Regions from separate parts of the Streptomyces sp. ATCC 21386 genome, predicted to be linked through region 2. Evidence: riboswitches for the same ligand, from Rfam matches in the RefSeq annotation. Region 2 holds a riboswitch; each other region holds the start of a gene.
The links. Region 2 has a riboswitch for cobalamin ahead of GWK25_RS11470 (ABC transporter substrate-binding protein). Riboswitches for the same ligand answer to the same signal wherever they lie in the genome.
Positions count from the first base shown of each region.

Region 1: another riboswitch for cobalamin. It lies ahead of GWK25_RS29345 (cobalamin biosynthesis protein); the one in region 2 lies ahead of GWK25_RS11470 (ABC transporter substrate-binding protein).
Region 3: another riboswitch for cobalamin. It lies ahead of GWK25_RS13940 (ABC transporter substrate-binding protein); the one in region 2 lies ahead of GWK25_RS11470 (ABC transporter substrate-binding protein).
Region 4: another riboswitch for cobalamin. It lies ahead of metE (5-methyltetrahydropteroyltriglutamate--homocysteine S-methyltransferase); the one in region 2 lies ahead of GWK25_RS11470 (ABC transporter substrate-binding protein).

Region 1 is NZ_JAAVVL010000001.1:6,829,307-6,832,506, forward strand. It holds gene GWK25_RS29330 (hypothetical protein) at 1-459, shown strand, start outside; gene GWK25_RS29335 (hypothetical protein) at 389-700, opposite strand; gene GWK25_RS29340 (DUF397 domain-containing protein) at 731-937, opposite strand; cobalamin riboswitch at 1,182-1,314, shown strand; gene GWK25_RS29345 (cobalamin biosynthesis protein) at 1,415-2,356, shown strand; gene GWK25_RS29350 (cobyric acid synthase) at 2,353-3,200, shown strand, end outside.
Region 2 is NZ_JAAVVL010000001.1:2,612,484-2,615,683, reverse strand. It holds gene GWK25_RS11475 (nucleotidyltransferase domain-containing protein) at 478-1,119, shown strand; cobalamin riboswitch at 1,477-1,683, shown strand; gene GWK25_RS11470 (ABC transporter substrate-binding protein) at 1,724-2,773, shown strand; gene GWK25_RS11465 (iron ABC transporter permease) at 2,770-3,200, shown strand, end outside.
Region 3 is NZ_JAAVVL010000001.1:3,195,560-3,198,759, forward strand. It holds gene GWK25_RS13935 (iron ABC transporter permease) at 1-29, opposite strand, end outside; gene GWK25_RS13940 (ABC transporter substrate-binding protein) at 26-1,093, opposite strand; cobalamin riboswitch at 1,106-1,313, opposite strand; gene GWK25_RS13945 (helix-turn-helix transcriptional regulator) at 1,662-1,973, opposite strand; gene GWK25_RS13950 (hypothetical protein) at 2,038-2,340, opposite strand; gene GWK25_RS13955 (cation-translocating P-type ATPase) at 2,546-3,200, opposite strand, start outside.
Region 4 is NZ_JAAVVL010000001.1:3,177,864-3,181,063, reverse strand. It holds gene aceB (malate synthase A) at 1-344, shown strand, start outside; gene GWK25_RS13880 (3-hydroxybutyryl-CoA dehydrogenase) at 341-1,210, shown strand; cobalamin riboswitch at 1,437-1,636, shown strand; gene metE (5-methyltetrahydropteroyltriglutamate--homocysteine S-methyltransferase) at 1,817-3,200, shown strand, end outside.

The sequences.
Region 1 (3,200 bases), 4.2 Mb from region 2:
ACCGCCACCCCTGCGGACGACACGCCAAGAGTCCCGCCCGAGCAGACCGACCGGGAAGAGCCGGCCGAGCTGAGCGACAGCGCCCTCAAGGCGTACGCCATGCAGCACCCCGAGTGGGCGGAGGCCCTGATCCAGGTCGAGAGCGCCCGGGTGGCGGGAGCCGTCCGGCTGCTGTCCGTGCGGCTGTTGCTCGGCACGGCGTGCGGCAGCGTCCTGCTGTTCAGCATCTCGGTCGCCACCCGATTCGGTCCGGGCCTTCCGCTGGGCGGGGTGTCGCCGCTCGGCTCGGCGGTGATCGGCGCGGTCGGTGCGGCCCTCGTCACCGCCCTCGGCGCATGGCTGGGCAGGCTCCTGCGCCACCGCTCAGCCGACTCCCGCAACGGCGCCGTCAGCGGTGGTGCGGCCGCCGGGGCCGAGCCTCCCCCAGCGCCCGGTTCAGGACCCGGAGCCGTTCCGTGACCGGGGTGAGCCCCCACCACAGGCCGGCCCCGGCGGCACCGAGCACGGTCACCACCAGCCAGACCAGAGCACGCACCTCACCGCCCGGGACCAGCAGCGCGGCCAGGGCGCCCACTCCGACGGACAGCACGCCCATCACGGAGCAGAACAGCGCCAGTGGGGCAGCCGCCGTCACCCGTTGCCGCCAGACGCCCGGCTTCCGCAGGCGCGCCGAGGCGGTCTCCTTCGCTCGGTCTCCCATGTGTGCACCTCCCGTCCCCCGAGCGGATCTTCACGATCCGCCCGCTCCCGGGTCCACAAGCCCCGCCAGAAAACCACACCACGCCGCGTAGCGAAAGACGAGCAGCGCGTCACGATTCCCGTTCGAGTCACGGACCATGACGCGCCGGTGCCCGGCGGCCACTTCCACGCAGTCGCCCCCGTTGTCGGAGTAGCTGCTCCTGACCCACACCCGTGCCGACGACTCCCTGCCGATCACACCGACCTCCTCCAAGCCCAAGAGTCAGCGCACCGACACGGCGTCCACCGCGACGACCCGAGCGTAGTGTCCCGCCTCCGCGTGGGTGCGGTGCTTTCGTACTGCCGTTCCCTCAAGTGTTCCCAGCCTGGGTATCGGAGAAGAGCGCAGAAAGAGCCGATTCGGGCGTCTGGCGATATTTCAGCGATGTGGGGCTGAGCACACCCCTGCGCCGCAGGTCAACAGCAAGTTGACGGGTCTTCCGGGAGCGTGGTGGACTGCCGGGGCCATGTACGACGGCAGGAGAGGAAGCCGGTGCGATTCCGGCGCGGTCCCGCCACTGTCACCGGGGAAGAACCTCCCGGGAGCCAGGAACTCTCGCCGTCGGTCTCGTCGAACCAGGGCGTGGACACCCTGAGTGAGGACATATCGCCATGCGCGGCTGCCGCCTGAGTGCCTGTACCGGTCCCTCGTCCGACCTCGCGATCGGCTGAACCGGTGCGTGCCGACCGCGTGTTCGCGTACGGCGCCACCGCCGGAATCCTCGGTGACCTGCTGCTCGGTGATCCTCGCCGGGGGCATCCGGTCGCCGCGTTCGGGCGGGCCGCCGGCGCCGTGGAGCGGGTGTTGTGGCGGGACCACCGGGGGTGGGGCGCGCTGCACACCGCCGTGTGCGCGGGTGGCGCCGTGACGCTCGGGGCCGTCGCCTCGTCCGCCGTACGCCCCTCGCGTGCCGCCTCCGTCGCGTTGACCGCCGCCGCCACCTGGGCCGTCGTCGGGGGGACTTCACTCGGGCGGGAGGCCCGGGCGATCGGGCGGTCCCTGGAGGCGGGGGACGTCGACGGCGCGCGGGACCGCCTGCCGCATCTGTGCGGGCGGGACCCTCAGGCGCTGGACGCGGACGGGATCGCGCGGGCGGTCGTGGAGTCCGTCGCCGAGAACACGTCGGACGCGGTGGTCGGGGCGCTCGTGTGGGGAGCCGTCGCGGGTGTGCCCGGGCTGCTGGGGTTCCGGGCCGTCAACACGCTGGACGCCATGGTCGGACACCGGTCCGAGCGGTACCGGCGGTTCGGCTGGGCCTCCGCGCGGCTGGACGACGTGGTGGGGTGGCCGGGGGCACGGCTGACGGCGGTGCTGGCCGCGGCCTCCGGCGGGGACGCCCGGGGGGCGGTACGGGCCTGGCGCGCGGACGCGCACAGGCATCCGAGTCCCAACGCGGGGCCCGTGGAGGCGTCGTTCGCGGGGGCGCTCGGAGTGCGGATGGGGGGCACGTTGTCGTACGGGGGGCGGGTCGAGCACCGGCCTGTGCTCAATGGGGAGGGACGCGCCGTCGCCGTGGGCGACATCGAGCGGGCCGTGCGGTTGTCCCGGCGGGTCGGATGGCTGGCTCTGGGGATCGGTGCGGGTGTGTCGCTGCTGCGGTCGAGGAGTCGGGGATGAGTGGCGGGCTGTTGGTCGCCGGGACGACCTCCGACGCCGGCAAGAGCGTGGTCACCGCCGGGATCTGCCGGTGGCTGGTGCGCCGGGGCGTCAAGGTCGCGCCGTTCAAGGCGCAGAACATGTCGCTCAACTCCTTCGTGACGAAGGAGGGAGCCGAGATCGGGCGGGCGCAGGCCATGCAGGCCCAGGCCTGCCGGGTGGAGCCCACCGCGCTCATGAACCCCGTGCTGCTCAAGCCCGGGGGCGAGCGCAGCAGTCAGGTGGTGCTGCTGGGGAAGCCCGTGGGCGAGATGAGTGCGCGCGGCTATCACGGCGGGCGGCAACAGCGGCTGCTCGGGACCGTGTTGGACTGTCTCACCGAGCTGCGGGGCACGTATGACGCGGTGATCTGCGAGGGGGCCGGCTCTCCGGCCGAGATCAATCTGCGGCGGACCGACATCGTCAACATGGGGATCGCCCGGAACGCCGGGCTGCCCGTGCTCGTGGTCGGCGACATCGACCGCGGTGGGGTGTTCGCGTCGTTCTTCGGGACCGTCGCGCTGCTCTCCCCCGAGGACCAGGCCCTCGTCGCCGGGTTCCTCGTCAACAAGTTCCGGGGCGACGTCTCCCTGTTGGAGCCGGGGCTGGACATGCTGCACGGGCTCACCGGCCGGCGGACGTACGGGGTGCTGCCGTTCCGGCACGGGCTCGGCATCGACGAGGAGGACGGGCTGCGGGTCTCGCTGCGGGGGACGGTGCGGGAGTCGAACGTCGCGCCGCCCGTCGGGGAGGACGTGCTGCGGGTCGCCGTGTGCGCGGTTCCGCTGATGTCCAACTTCACCGATGTGGACGCGCTCGCCGCCGA
Region 2 (3,200 bases):
ATCATCGCCGTTTGCGGCTGGTGACAGCGTTCTTACCGGCACCCCTCATCGGGGCATTCTCGCAGCAGCTGCTTCTCCCCGAGATACCGCTCGTCTCGGGCCTCACACGATCAGCGAGAGTGCGTCCCAGTCGTCAGCCGCCGCCAGGCAACCTTCCAGGATGGGCAATCGATCGAGCCAGAGCCGAGACGCTGCGCCTTCATCGCGACGAGATGCAGCGCGAGAGGAGTCGCTAGCTCCACAGGCAGCCGGCCCGTAGCGCGCCCACGTCGATCACCGTCCCGGTCGCCGACGCGTACGCGGCGCGGAAATCTGTTCCTACGTCGTGTCGCGCCTCAGTGGTCAGGTCCGTCGCCAGCAGGCGGCTCCAACCGCTTCGTGACAATACGTGATCGCGAGCGGCGTATGGTTCCAGGCCGGTTGCTCTCCTTCATCGGCCACGCCCAGGGATCTTCGATACGCTGATAGATTCCCGCAGTGAGCGAGCAACTGCCCAGCGTTGGCGCCGAGTTGTCCCCCGACGAGATCGAAGCTCTCCACGCCAGGTGGTCTTCCTGCTGGACCCCGAGTGACGTTGCGCAGCAGTTGGCCGGGATCGGCACGCCCTGGTATGTGGCTGCGGGCTGGGCACTGGACCTGTTCCGCGGCAGACAGACACGCGCGCATGGGGACATCGAGATCGGGATTCCGGCCACGCGTTTTCCCGAGGTCCGCAACCGCTTTCCCAGATACGTCTTCGACGCGGCAGGCAGCGGTCGGATCTGGGAGGACGCCACACCAGACGTGCTGGCCGCCGTACATCAGACATGGCTCCGCAATCCGGTCACCGGAAACTACCTGCTCGACGTGTTCCGCGAACCGCACGACGGCGACACCTGGATCTGCCGACGCGACGAGAGGATCCGGCTTCCCTACCGCGACATCATCCACCACACCCAAGACGGCATCCCCTATCTGGCACCCGAACTCGTCCTGCTGTTCAAGGCCAAGGGCGCCCGCCGAAAGGATCAAGCAGACTTCGACGCAACCGTCCCACACATGACCTCGGCTCAGCGAGAAACCCTGGCCGAGCTACTCGCCCGCGTACACCCGGGACATCCCTGGATTGCGGACGTGTAGCCGACGCTGCCCTGGTGGGCTCGCGTATCCAGTAGCCGTCGCCAATCCGCGCCCGCCCCCAATCGCGCAGCGGCGCTTTCGCGCGCACCGTGCAGAGCCAAGGCGCAGCCGTCAGCCGTCGCGGCACACAGGCGGCCTGGAGCCGTCCACGAGCCCGTTCCCTCCATTTGCTTCCTGGGCTTCTTATCGCTCTACCAGCCGAGACTGCGCGGGACCTCTACCGAGAAGCCGAACGGCACGTACAGGTCGGCGAGTTACCGGTGCCAGGGGCCGGGTCAGGCGGAGCGCGCTCACCTCGGGTCCGGCGCTCGACCGCTGGAGGACGCTCCGGGCACTTCGGAAGTTAGGTAAGCCTATGGTAATTTTCGGCCTGCCAGTCGAACTCGTGAACGCGGTCGTACGCGTATCGGGTCAGGGAATCCGGTGACAATCCGGAGCTGACGCGCAGCGGTGAGGGTGACGGGCGGGGCGACAGCCACTGGAGACGGTCACAGCCGGGTCCGGGAAGGCGCTCCGTCTGGATGATCCCGAGTCCGAAGACCTGCTGGCAGCCACCGTCCGAGCGGGCCTCGCGAATAGGCCCCGACGCCAAGGAACCCACGTCGTGCGCCTGTCACATCCTGCTCGCAGTTCTGTCCTGCTCCTGTCCGGAGTGCTCCTGCTCTCGGCCTGCGGCTCCGGCTCGTCGTCCGGCGGAGCCTCGGGCTCCGGCACGTCCGCAGACGCCGAAGCGCAAGCTGTCTCGCTCGACAACTGCGGTGAGAAGGTGACCGTCAAGGCCCCGCCGAAGCGGGCTGTGTCCCTGAACCAGGGCACCACCGAGATCATGCTCTCCCTCGGCCTGGCCGACCGGATGGTGGGCACCGCGACCTGGACCGACCCGGTCATGAAGGGGCTGGAGAAGGCGAACGCCAAGGTGCCCCGGCTCGCGGACAACCAGCCGTCGTTCGAAAAGGTCCTGGGGACCGAACCGGACTTCGTCGCCGCCTCCTTCGCCTCCACCCTCGGTAAGGGCGGGGTGGCCCCGCGCGAGAAGTTCGAGGAGCTCGGGGTACCGACCTACCTCTCGCCCGCCGACTGTGTGGGCAAGGACAACAAGGGCGCCAGCGACGGCTCCCGGACCGAACCGCTGGCCATGGACACCGTGTACCGGGAAGTACGTGAACTGGCCCGTATCTTCGGTGTGGAGGAGCGCGGCGAGAAGCTGATCACACAGCTGAAGGACCGGGTGGCCGAGGCCACGGCCGGGACCGACGCCAAGAAGGCCACCATCCTCTACTGGTTCGCCAACCAGGAGTCCCCCTACATGGCGGGCTGCTGTGGCGCGCCGGGCATCGTCACCGACGAACTCGGTGCCAAGAACGTCTTCGACGACTCCACCCAGGAGTGGCCGCAGGTGAACTGGGAGACCGTCGCCGACCGCAACCCCGACGTCCTGGTCATCGGCGACCTCGTCCGTAAGCAGCAGACCGCGGAGACCGCCGAGAAGAAGATCGAGTTCCTGGAGTCGAACCCGGCGACCAAGAACATGGACGCGGTGAAGAAGAAGCGGTACGTGCTGCTCTCCGGCCAGGCGATGAACCCCACGATCCGTAACGTCGAAGCCGTCGAGACCGTCGGCGCGGCACTGCGCGAGTACGGGCTCGCCGGATGACCACCGCCCTGCGTCCGCCCGGGGCCCGGCCCCTGCGGTCGGGCCCCGGTGCTGTGCGGACCACGGTCGGTCTGGGCGTCGGACTGGCCGTGCTCGCCCTCTCCGTCGCCGTGGCCGTCACCATCGGCCCGGCGGACATCGAGGTCGGCGACGTCTGGTCCGTCATCGCCTCCCATCTGGGCTGGGGCACCGCGGAGGTGTCCCCGATCCGGGACGGCATCGTGTGGAACCTGCGGCTGCCGCGCACACTGCTCGCCGCCGTGTGCGGCGCCGGACTGGCGGTCTGCGGGGCGGTGATGCAATCGCTGCTGCGCAACCCGCTCGCCGACCCCTTCGTGCTGGGCGTCTCCTCCGGCGCGTCGACCGGTGCCGTCGTCGTGGTCGTCCTCGGCGCCGGCGGTGCCCTGTCCCTGTCCGGGGGCGCGTT
Region 3 (3,200 bases), 580 kb from region 2:
GCCGCGGGCTTGCGCAGAGCGGTGGTCATCCGCCGAGTCCGTACGCGCGCAGCGCGGCGGCGACCTTCTCGACTCCCTCGACGGTGCGGATCGTGGGGTTCATGGCCTGTCCGCTGAGCAGCACGTACCGCTTCTTCTTCACCGCGTCCATGTTCCGGGTCGCCGGGTTGGACTCCAGGAACGCGATCTTCTTCGCGGCGGTCTCCGCGGTCTGCGACTTACGGGTGAGGTCGCCGATGACCAGCACGCCGGGGTTGCGGTCGGCGACGGTCTCCCAGTTGATCTGGGGCCACTCCTGCTCACTGTCGTCGAAGACGTTCTTCGCGCCGAGCGTGTTCGTGATGATGCCGGGTGCGCCGCAGCAGCCCGCCATGTAGGGGGACTCCTGATTGGCGAACCAGTACAGGATCGTGGTGTCCTCGGCGTCGATCCCGGAGGTGGCCTTGGCAACCCGGTCCTTCAGCTCCGTGACCAGCTTCTCGCCGCGCTCCTCCACCCCGAAGATCCGGGCCAGTTCACGCACCTCGCGATAGACGGTGTCCATGGCCAGCGGCTTCGTCCGTGAGCCGTCACCGTCGCCGCTGTTGTCCTTGCCCTCGCAGTCGGCCGGCGAGAGATACGTCGGCACTCCGAGTTCCTCGAAGCTCTCGCGCGGGGCAACCCCGCCCTTGCTCAGGGTGGAGGCGAAGGAGGACGCGACGAAGTCCGGCTCGGCGTCCAGGACCTTCTCGAACGACGGGGCGTTGTCGGCGAGCCGGGGCACCTTCGCGTTGGCCTTCTCCAGCCCCTTCATGACCGGGTCGGTCCAGGTGGCGGTGCCCACCATCCGGTCGGCAAGCCCGAGGGAGAGCATGATCTCGGAGGTGCCCTGGTTCAGGGACACCGCCCGCTTCGGCGGGGCCTTGACCGTCACCTTCTCCCCGCAGTTGTCGAGCGTGACGGCCCGGGCACCGGCTTCGGCGGACTTCCCGGACCCGTCGGACGACGAGCCCGAGCCGCAGGCGGACAGCAACAGCGCCCCGGTCAGGAGCAGAAGGGAACAGCGGGCGGGACGTGACAGCGGCACAGTGACTTCCTGGGCGTCGGGGCCCATGCGCGGGGCCCGTTCGGACGGTCGGCTGCCAGCAGGTCTTCGGACTCGGGATCATTCCGACGGGGCACCTTCCCAGACCCGGCCATCACCGGGTCCAGTGGCTGTCGCCCCGCCCGTCACCCTCACCGCTGCGCGTCAGTTCCGGACTCCCACCGGATTCCCTGACCCGTGCACGCGGACGTCCGTGTGCACGAGTGCGACTGGCGCCCGGAAGTTACCATGACCTTACCTGCTTCCGCCGCAGTGCCTGCGGTACTCCCGGTCGCCGGGCATCGGACCGCGCAGGACGCACGCGGTTTCCGTGGAACAGCGGCGTGGGGGCGTAATCCATGGCAGGCCTGACTTCCGGAGGCCGGAGGCCGGTGGCGCAGCGCCCCAGCGCCCCGACGCAAGGGCCGTGGCCTGGGTGATCCGCCGGCGTAAGAGACTCAGTCGAGCGGGGGGCGGCATGTGCGTGTGTGTCGGCGGGTACGTCGGAGAACTCAGCGCCCCTTCTTGCCCAGGTACCGAGGGCCGCCCGGCGGGAAGCCGGGCGGCCCTCAAGATGTTGCCGCGTCTGGACGTGGCCCTACTCCTGTGCGTGCCGAATGGCGTCCAGCACGATGTGTGCCACATGGTCGTCGGTCAGGCGGTAGCGCGTCTCGCGGGCCTCGCGCCGGGCGGTGACGATCCGGGAGGTGCGCAGCACCCTCAGGTGCTGGGAGACCAAAGGCTGGCTGACGCCGAGGGCGGTCACCAGCTCGTGGACGTACTTCCCGCCGTCGGCCAGCTCGCGGACGATGCCCAGCCGGACGGGCGACGCCAGTGCGCGCAGCAGGTCGCTCGCGGCCTGCAGGGTCTGCAGCGGCTCGTCCGCCGGGGGAGGGGAAGCCATTGTCATATGCAGACATTAGCATATGGCAACGATTTCCAGTGCGGCGGTTGGCCGCTCGGGGTGCGAGCTGTCAGTGGTCGTCCCAGTGTCCTTCGTGGGCCGCGTGACGGTGACCGTCGTGCACGTAGTCGGTGTGGTCCTCGTGCGGAACGGCGACGTGGCCGCAGCCCTCGCCGTGCTGGTGGTCGTGGCCGTCGTGCACGGCGTGGCCGGTCTCCGCGCACTCGTCGACGTGGTCCCCGTGGACCCGGTGGACGTGGCCCTCGTGCGCGTAGTCGGTGTGGTCCCCGTGCGGGAAGGCGACGTGGCCGCAGCCTGCGCCGTGGGTGTGTGCGTGGTCGTCGTGGGTGCGGTGCTCGGTTGCGGTGGCCATGGAGTGCTCCTTGTGCGTGGTTGTGCGCCCGCGGCTCTCGCCGCGGTCAGTGCATGGCGACATTAACATATAGCGATTGCTGCATGTGTTAGCGGTTCGGTGGTGGAGTGCTGGTCAACTCCGGGCGCCGAGGCTCGAGCCCGATGCGGGCGGCGAACAGCTGCGGCCACGCTCTGGGTTCGAAGAGGGCTGACGGGAATCCGCGTCAGCGCACTCGCCGCTCCTCGAGCGGTGCGGCACGCAACCGTCCGGCCGTGTCGCTCGGCAGGTGGGGTGTGTGGCCCACCAGGCGGGCGGAGTTGGCGACCACGGCGATGCTGCTGGTGTTGTGCAGCAGGGCGGCGAGGACGGGGTTGATGGAGCCGCCCGCGCCCGCGATGAGGCCGGCGAGGTTCACGCCGATGGACAGGGTGTAGTTCTGGCGTACGACGCGCAGGGTGTGCCGGCTGAGTTCGACCACGGCGGCGACCTGGCGCAGGTCGTTTCCGGCGAGGGCGATGTCGGCGGTCTCCAGGGCGACGTGGGAGGAGTGGGCGCCCATGACGATGCCGACGTCGGCGAGTGCCAGCGCGGGCGCGTCGTTGGTGCCGTCACCGACCATCGCCACGCTGTGCCCGTCTGTCTGGAGGTCGCGGATCAGCTGGAGTTTGGCCTCGGGCAGGGCGTGGGCGTGGACCTCGGTGATGCCGAGGGTGTCGGCCACGGCCTGGGCGGTCTCGGGTGCGTCGCCGGTCAGCAGCACGATGCGGGTCACGCCGAGGTCGGTGAGCTGGCGGACGACGGTGTCGGCTCCGCCGCGTACCGCGTCGGACAGGCCGAGCATGCCGATCAGTCTGTCGTCGTGGGCGAGGCAGATGACG
Region 4 (3,200 bases), 570 kb from region 2:
AGGGGATCCGCACCAACGTCTCCGTCGCGCTGCGCTACTTCGCCGCCTGGCTGCGCGGGCAGGGCGCGGTTGCCATCAACGGCCTGATGGAGGACGCGGCCACCGCCGAGATCGCCCGCGTGCAGATCTGGCAGTGGCTGCGGCACCGGGTCATCGACCGGGCGACAGTGGAGGAGATCCTCGACTACGAGGTGGCAGCGCTCGGCGCCGAGTACCCGTGGGCGCCCGTCGACGACATCCGCGCCCTCTTCGAACGGACCGCGCTGGCAAGCGAGTTGCCGCTGTTCTTCACACCGGACGCCTACACCCGGCACCTGGTGCGACGGACGGAGGCCCAGGCATGAGCGCGGCAATCGGACGCGTCGGCGTGGTCGGCGGCGGACAGATGGGCGCAGGCATCGCCGAGGTGTGCGCACGGGCGGGGCTCGACACCGTGGTCTGCGAGGCGGACGCCATCGCGGCCCGCGCCGCCCGCGACCGGATCGCGGGTTCCCTGGAGCGTGCCGTACGACGGGGCAAGCTGACGCGGGAAGCCGCCGGCGACGCCCTGGCCCGGCTCGTCCTCACCAGCAGCCTGGACGACCTCGCCGACCGCCAGCTCGTCGTCGAGGCCGTCATCGAGAACGCCGACGCCAAGACCGAGATCTTCGCTGCCCTCGACAAGATCGTCGAGGATCCGGAGGCCGTGCTCGCCACCAACACCTCCTCCCTGCCGATCATGCGGCTCGGCATGGCCACGAGCCGCGCGGACCGGGTCGTGGGCCTGCACTTCTTCAACCCGGTGCCCGTACTGCCCCTGGTGGAGGTCGTGACCTCGCTGCACACGTCGGCCGCGACGACCGTCGCGGTGGAGGACTTCGCGACCCGGGCCCTCGGCAAGACGGTGATCCGTTCCCAGGACCGGGCGGGCTTCGTCGTCAACGCGCTCCTCGTCCCGTATCTCCTGTCGGCGATCCGGATGGCCGAGTCCGGCTTCGCCACCGCCACCGATATCGACTCCGGCATGGAGCTCGGCTGCGCCCATCCCATGGGCCCGCTGAAGCTGGCGGACCTGATCGGCCTGGACACCGTCGCGTTCATCGCCGAGTCGCTCTACGACGAGTTCAAGGAACCCCTCTACGCTTCTCCCCCGCTGCTCCAGCGGATGGTGGAGGCAGGGCTGCTGGGCCGCAAGACCGGCCGGGGCTTCCACACCTACGACCAGGGCTGAGGGCCTGGTACGACGCGGGCTGAGGGGCCCGCACCGCCGCGAGGGGTGAGGGTCCCGCGCGGCGCGACTGGGAAGGGGCGGGGAAGCGCGAGTGCGGCGCTTCCCGCCCCTCGCCGTCGTTCCCGCCCTCCTCCTCTCCTCCTCCTCCGACGTGCTCCGTGTCACCTTCCAGATCCTGGACCGCTCCCTTGCCCCGCGGGCGACACCCCGTAGGGTGGCCGGAGCAGCTGGTTCGCCCCGTCCGCCAGGCGGGGTGTCGCAAGAGGGAACCCGGTGGGAATCCGGGACTGCCCCGCAGCGGTGAGCGGGAACGACCGCCGTCATACGCACTGGGTCCGACGTACCGGGCCCGGGAAGCGACGGCCAGTAGGTGTCCTCCTCGGTGAACGACGAGGACGTGCCCGCGAGTCCGAAGACCTGCCAACTGCCCGTGCGCGGACCGTTCCGCGCGCGGAGATCTCGGTGACCTCGAGGGCGGGTCGGCGTACATACCAGGCGGAGGACCGCGCTGTGCCGCGTGAGGTCGGTTCCGTCCGGTTCGTCATCCCTTCGCGTTCTCGTCCCGTCTCCGGGATCTCAGGGAATCGTCTCGCGAAGGAGATCTCCGTGACCAGCAAGTCCGCAGCCGCGGCAGCACGGGCCACCGTGTACGGCTACCCCCGCCAGGGTCAGAACCGGGAACTGAAGAAGGCGATCGAGGGGTACTGGAAGGGCCGCGTCACCGCCGACGCCCTCCGCGCCACCGCCGCCGACCTGCGTGCCGCCAACTGGCGGCAGCTCGCCGACGCCGGCATCCACGAGGTGCCGACCGGCGACTTCTCGTACTACGACCACGTCCTCGACACCACCGTCATGGTCGGCGCGATCCCCGACCGCCACCGCGCCGCCGTCGAGGCCGACGCCCTTGACGGCTACTTCGCCATGGCTCGTGGCACCCAGGACGTCGCCCCGCTGGAAATGACCAAGTGGTTCGACACCAACTACCACTACCTCGTGCCCGAGTTGGGCCCGGACACCGTCTTCACGGCCGACTCGACCAAGCAGGTCACCGAGCTCAAGGAGACCCTGGCGCTGGGCCTGACCGCCCGCCCGGTCCTGGTCGGCCCCGTCACCTACCTCCTCCTCGCCAAGCCCGCCCCCGGCGCCCCCGCGGACTTCGAACCGCTCACCCTCCTCGACCGCCTGCTGCCGGTGTACGCCGAGGTCCTCGCCGACCTGCGCGCGGCCGGCGCCGAGTGGGTCCAGCTGGACGAGCCCGCCTTCGTGCAGGACCGCACCCCTGCGGAACTGAACGCCGTCGAGCGCACCTACCGCGACCTCGGGGCGCTGACCGACCGGCCGCAGCTGCTGGTCGCCTCGTACTTCGACCGGCTCGGCGAGGCGCTTCCCGTCCTGGCGAAGGCCCCCGTCGAGGGACTCGCCCTGGACTTCACCGAGGCCGCCGCGGCCAACCTCGACGCGCTCGCCGCCGTCGGCGGGCTGCCGGGCAAGCGCCTGGTGGCCGGTGTCGTCAACGGCCGCAACATCTGGATCAACGACCTGGCGAAGTCCCTCTCCACCCTCGGCACCCTGCTGGGCCTCGCCGACCGGGTCGACGTCGCCGCCTCCTGCTCCCTCCTCCACGTGCCCCTCGACACGGGCCTGGAACGGGACATCGAGCCGCAGATTCTGCGCTGGCTCGCCTTCGCCCGGCAGAAGACCGCCGAGATCGTCACCCTCGCACGCGGCCTCGCCCAGGGCACCGACGCCATCACGGCCGAACTCGCCGCCAACCGCGCCGACCTGGCCTCCCGCGCCGGCTCCCCGATCACCCGCGACCCGGCCGTACGCAACCGCGCCGAGGCCGTCACGGACGCCGACACGCGCCGCTCCCAGCCGTACGGCGAACGCGCCGCGGCCCAGCGCGCCCATCTCGGCCTGCCGCTGCTGCCGACCACCACCATCGGGTCCTTCCCGCAGACCGGCGAACTGCGCGTCGCGCGGGCGGACC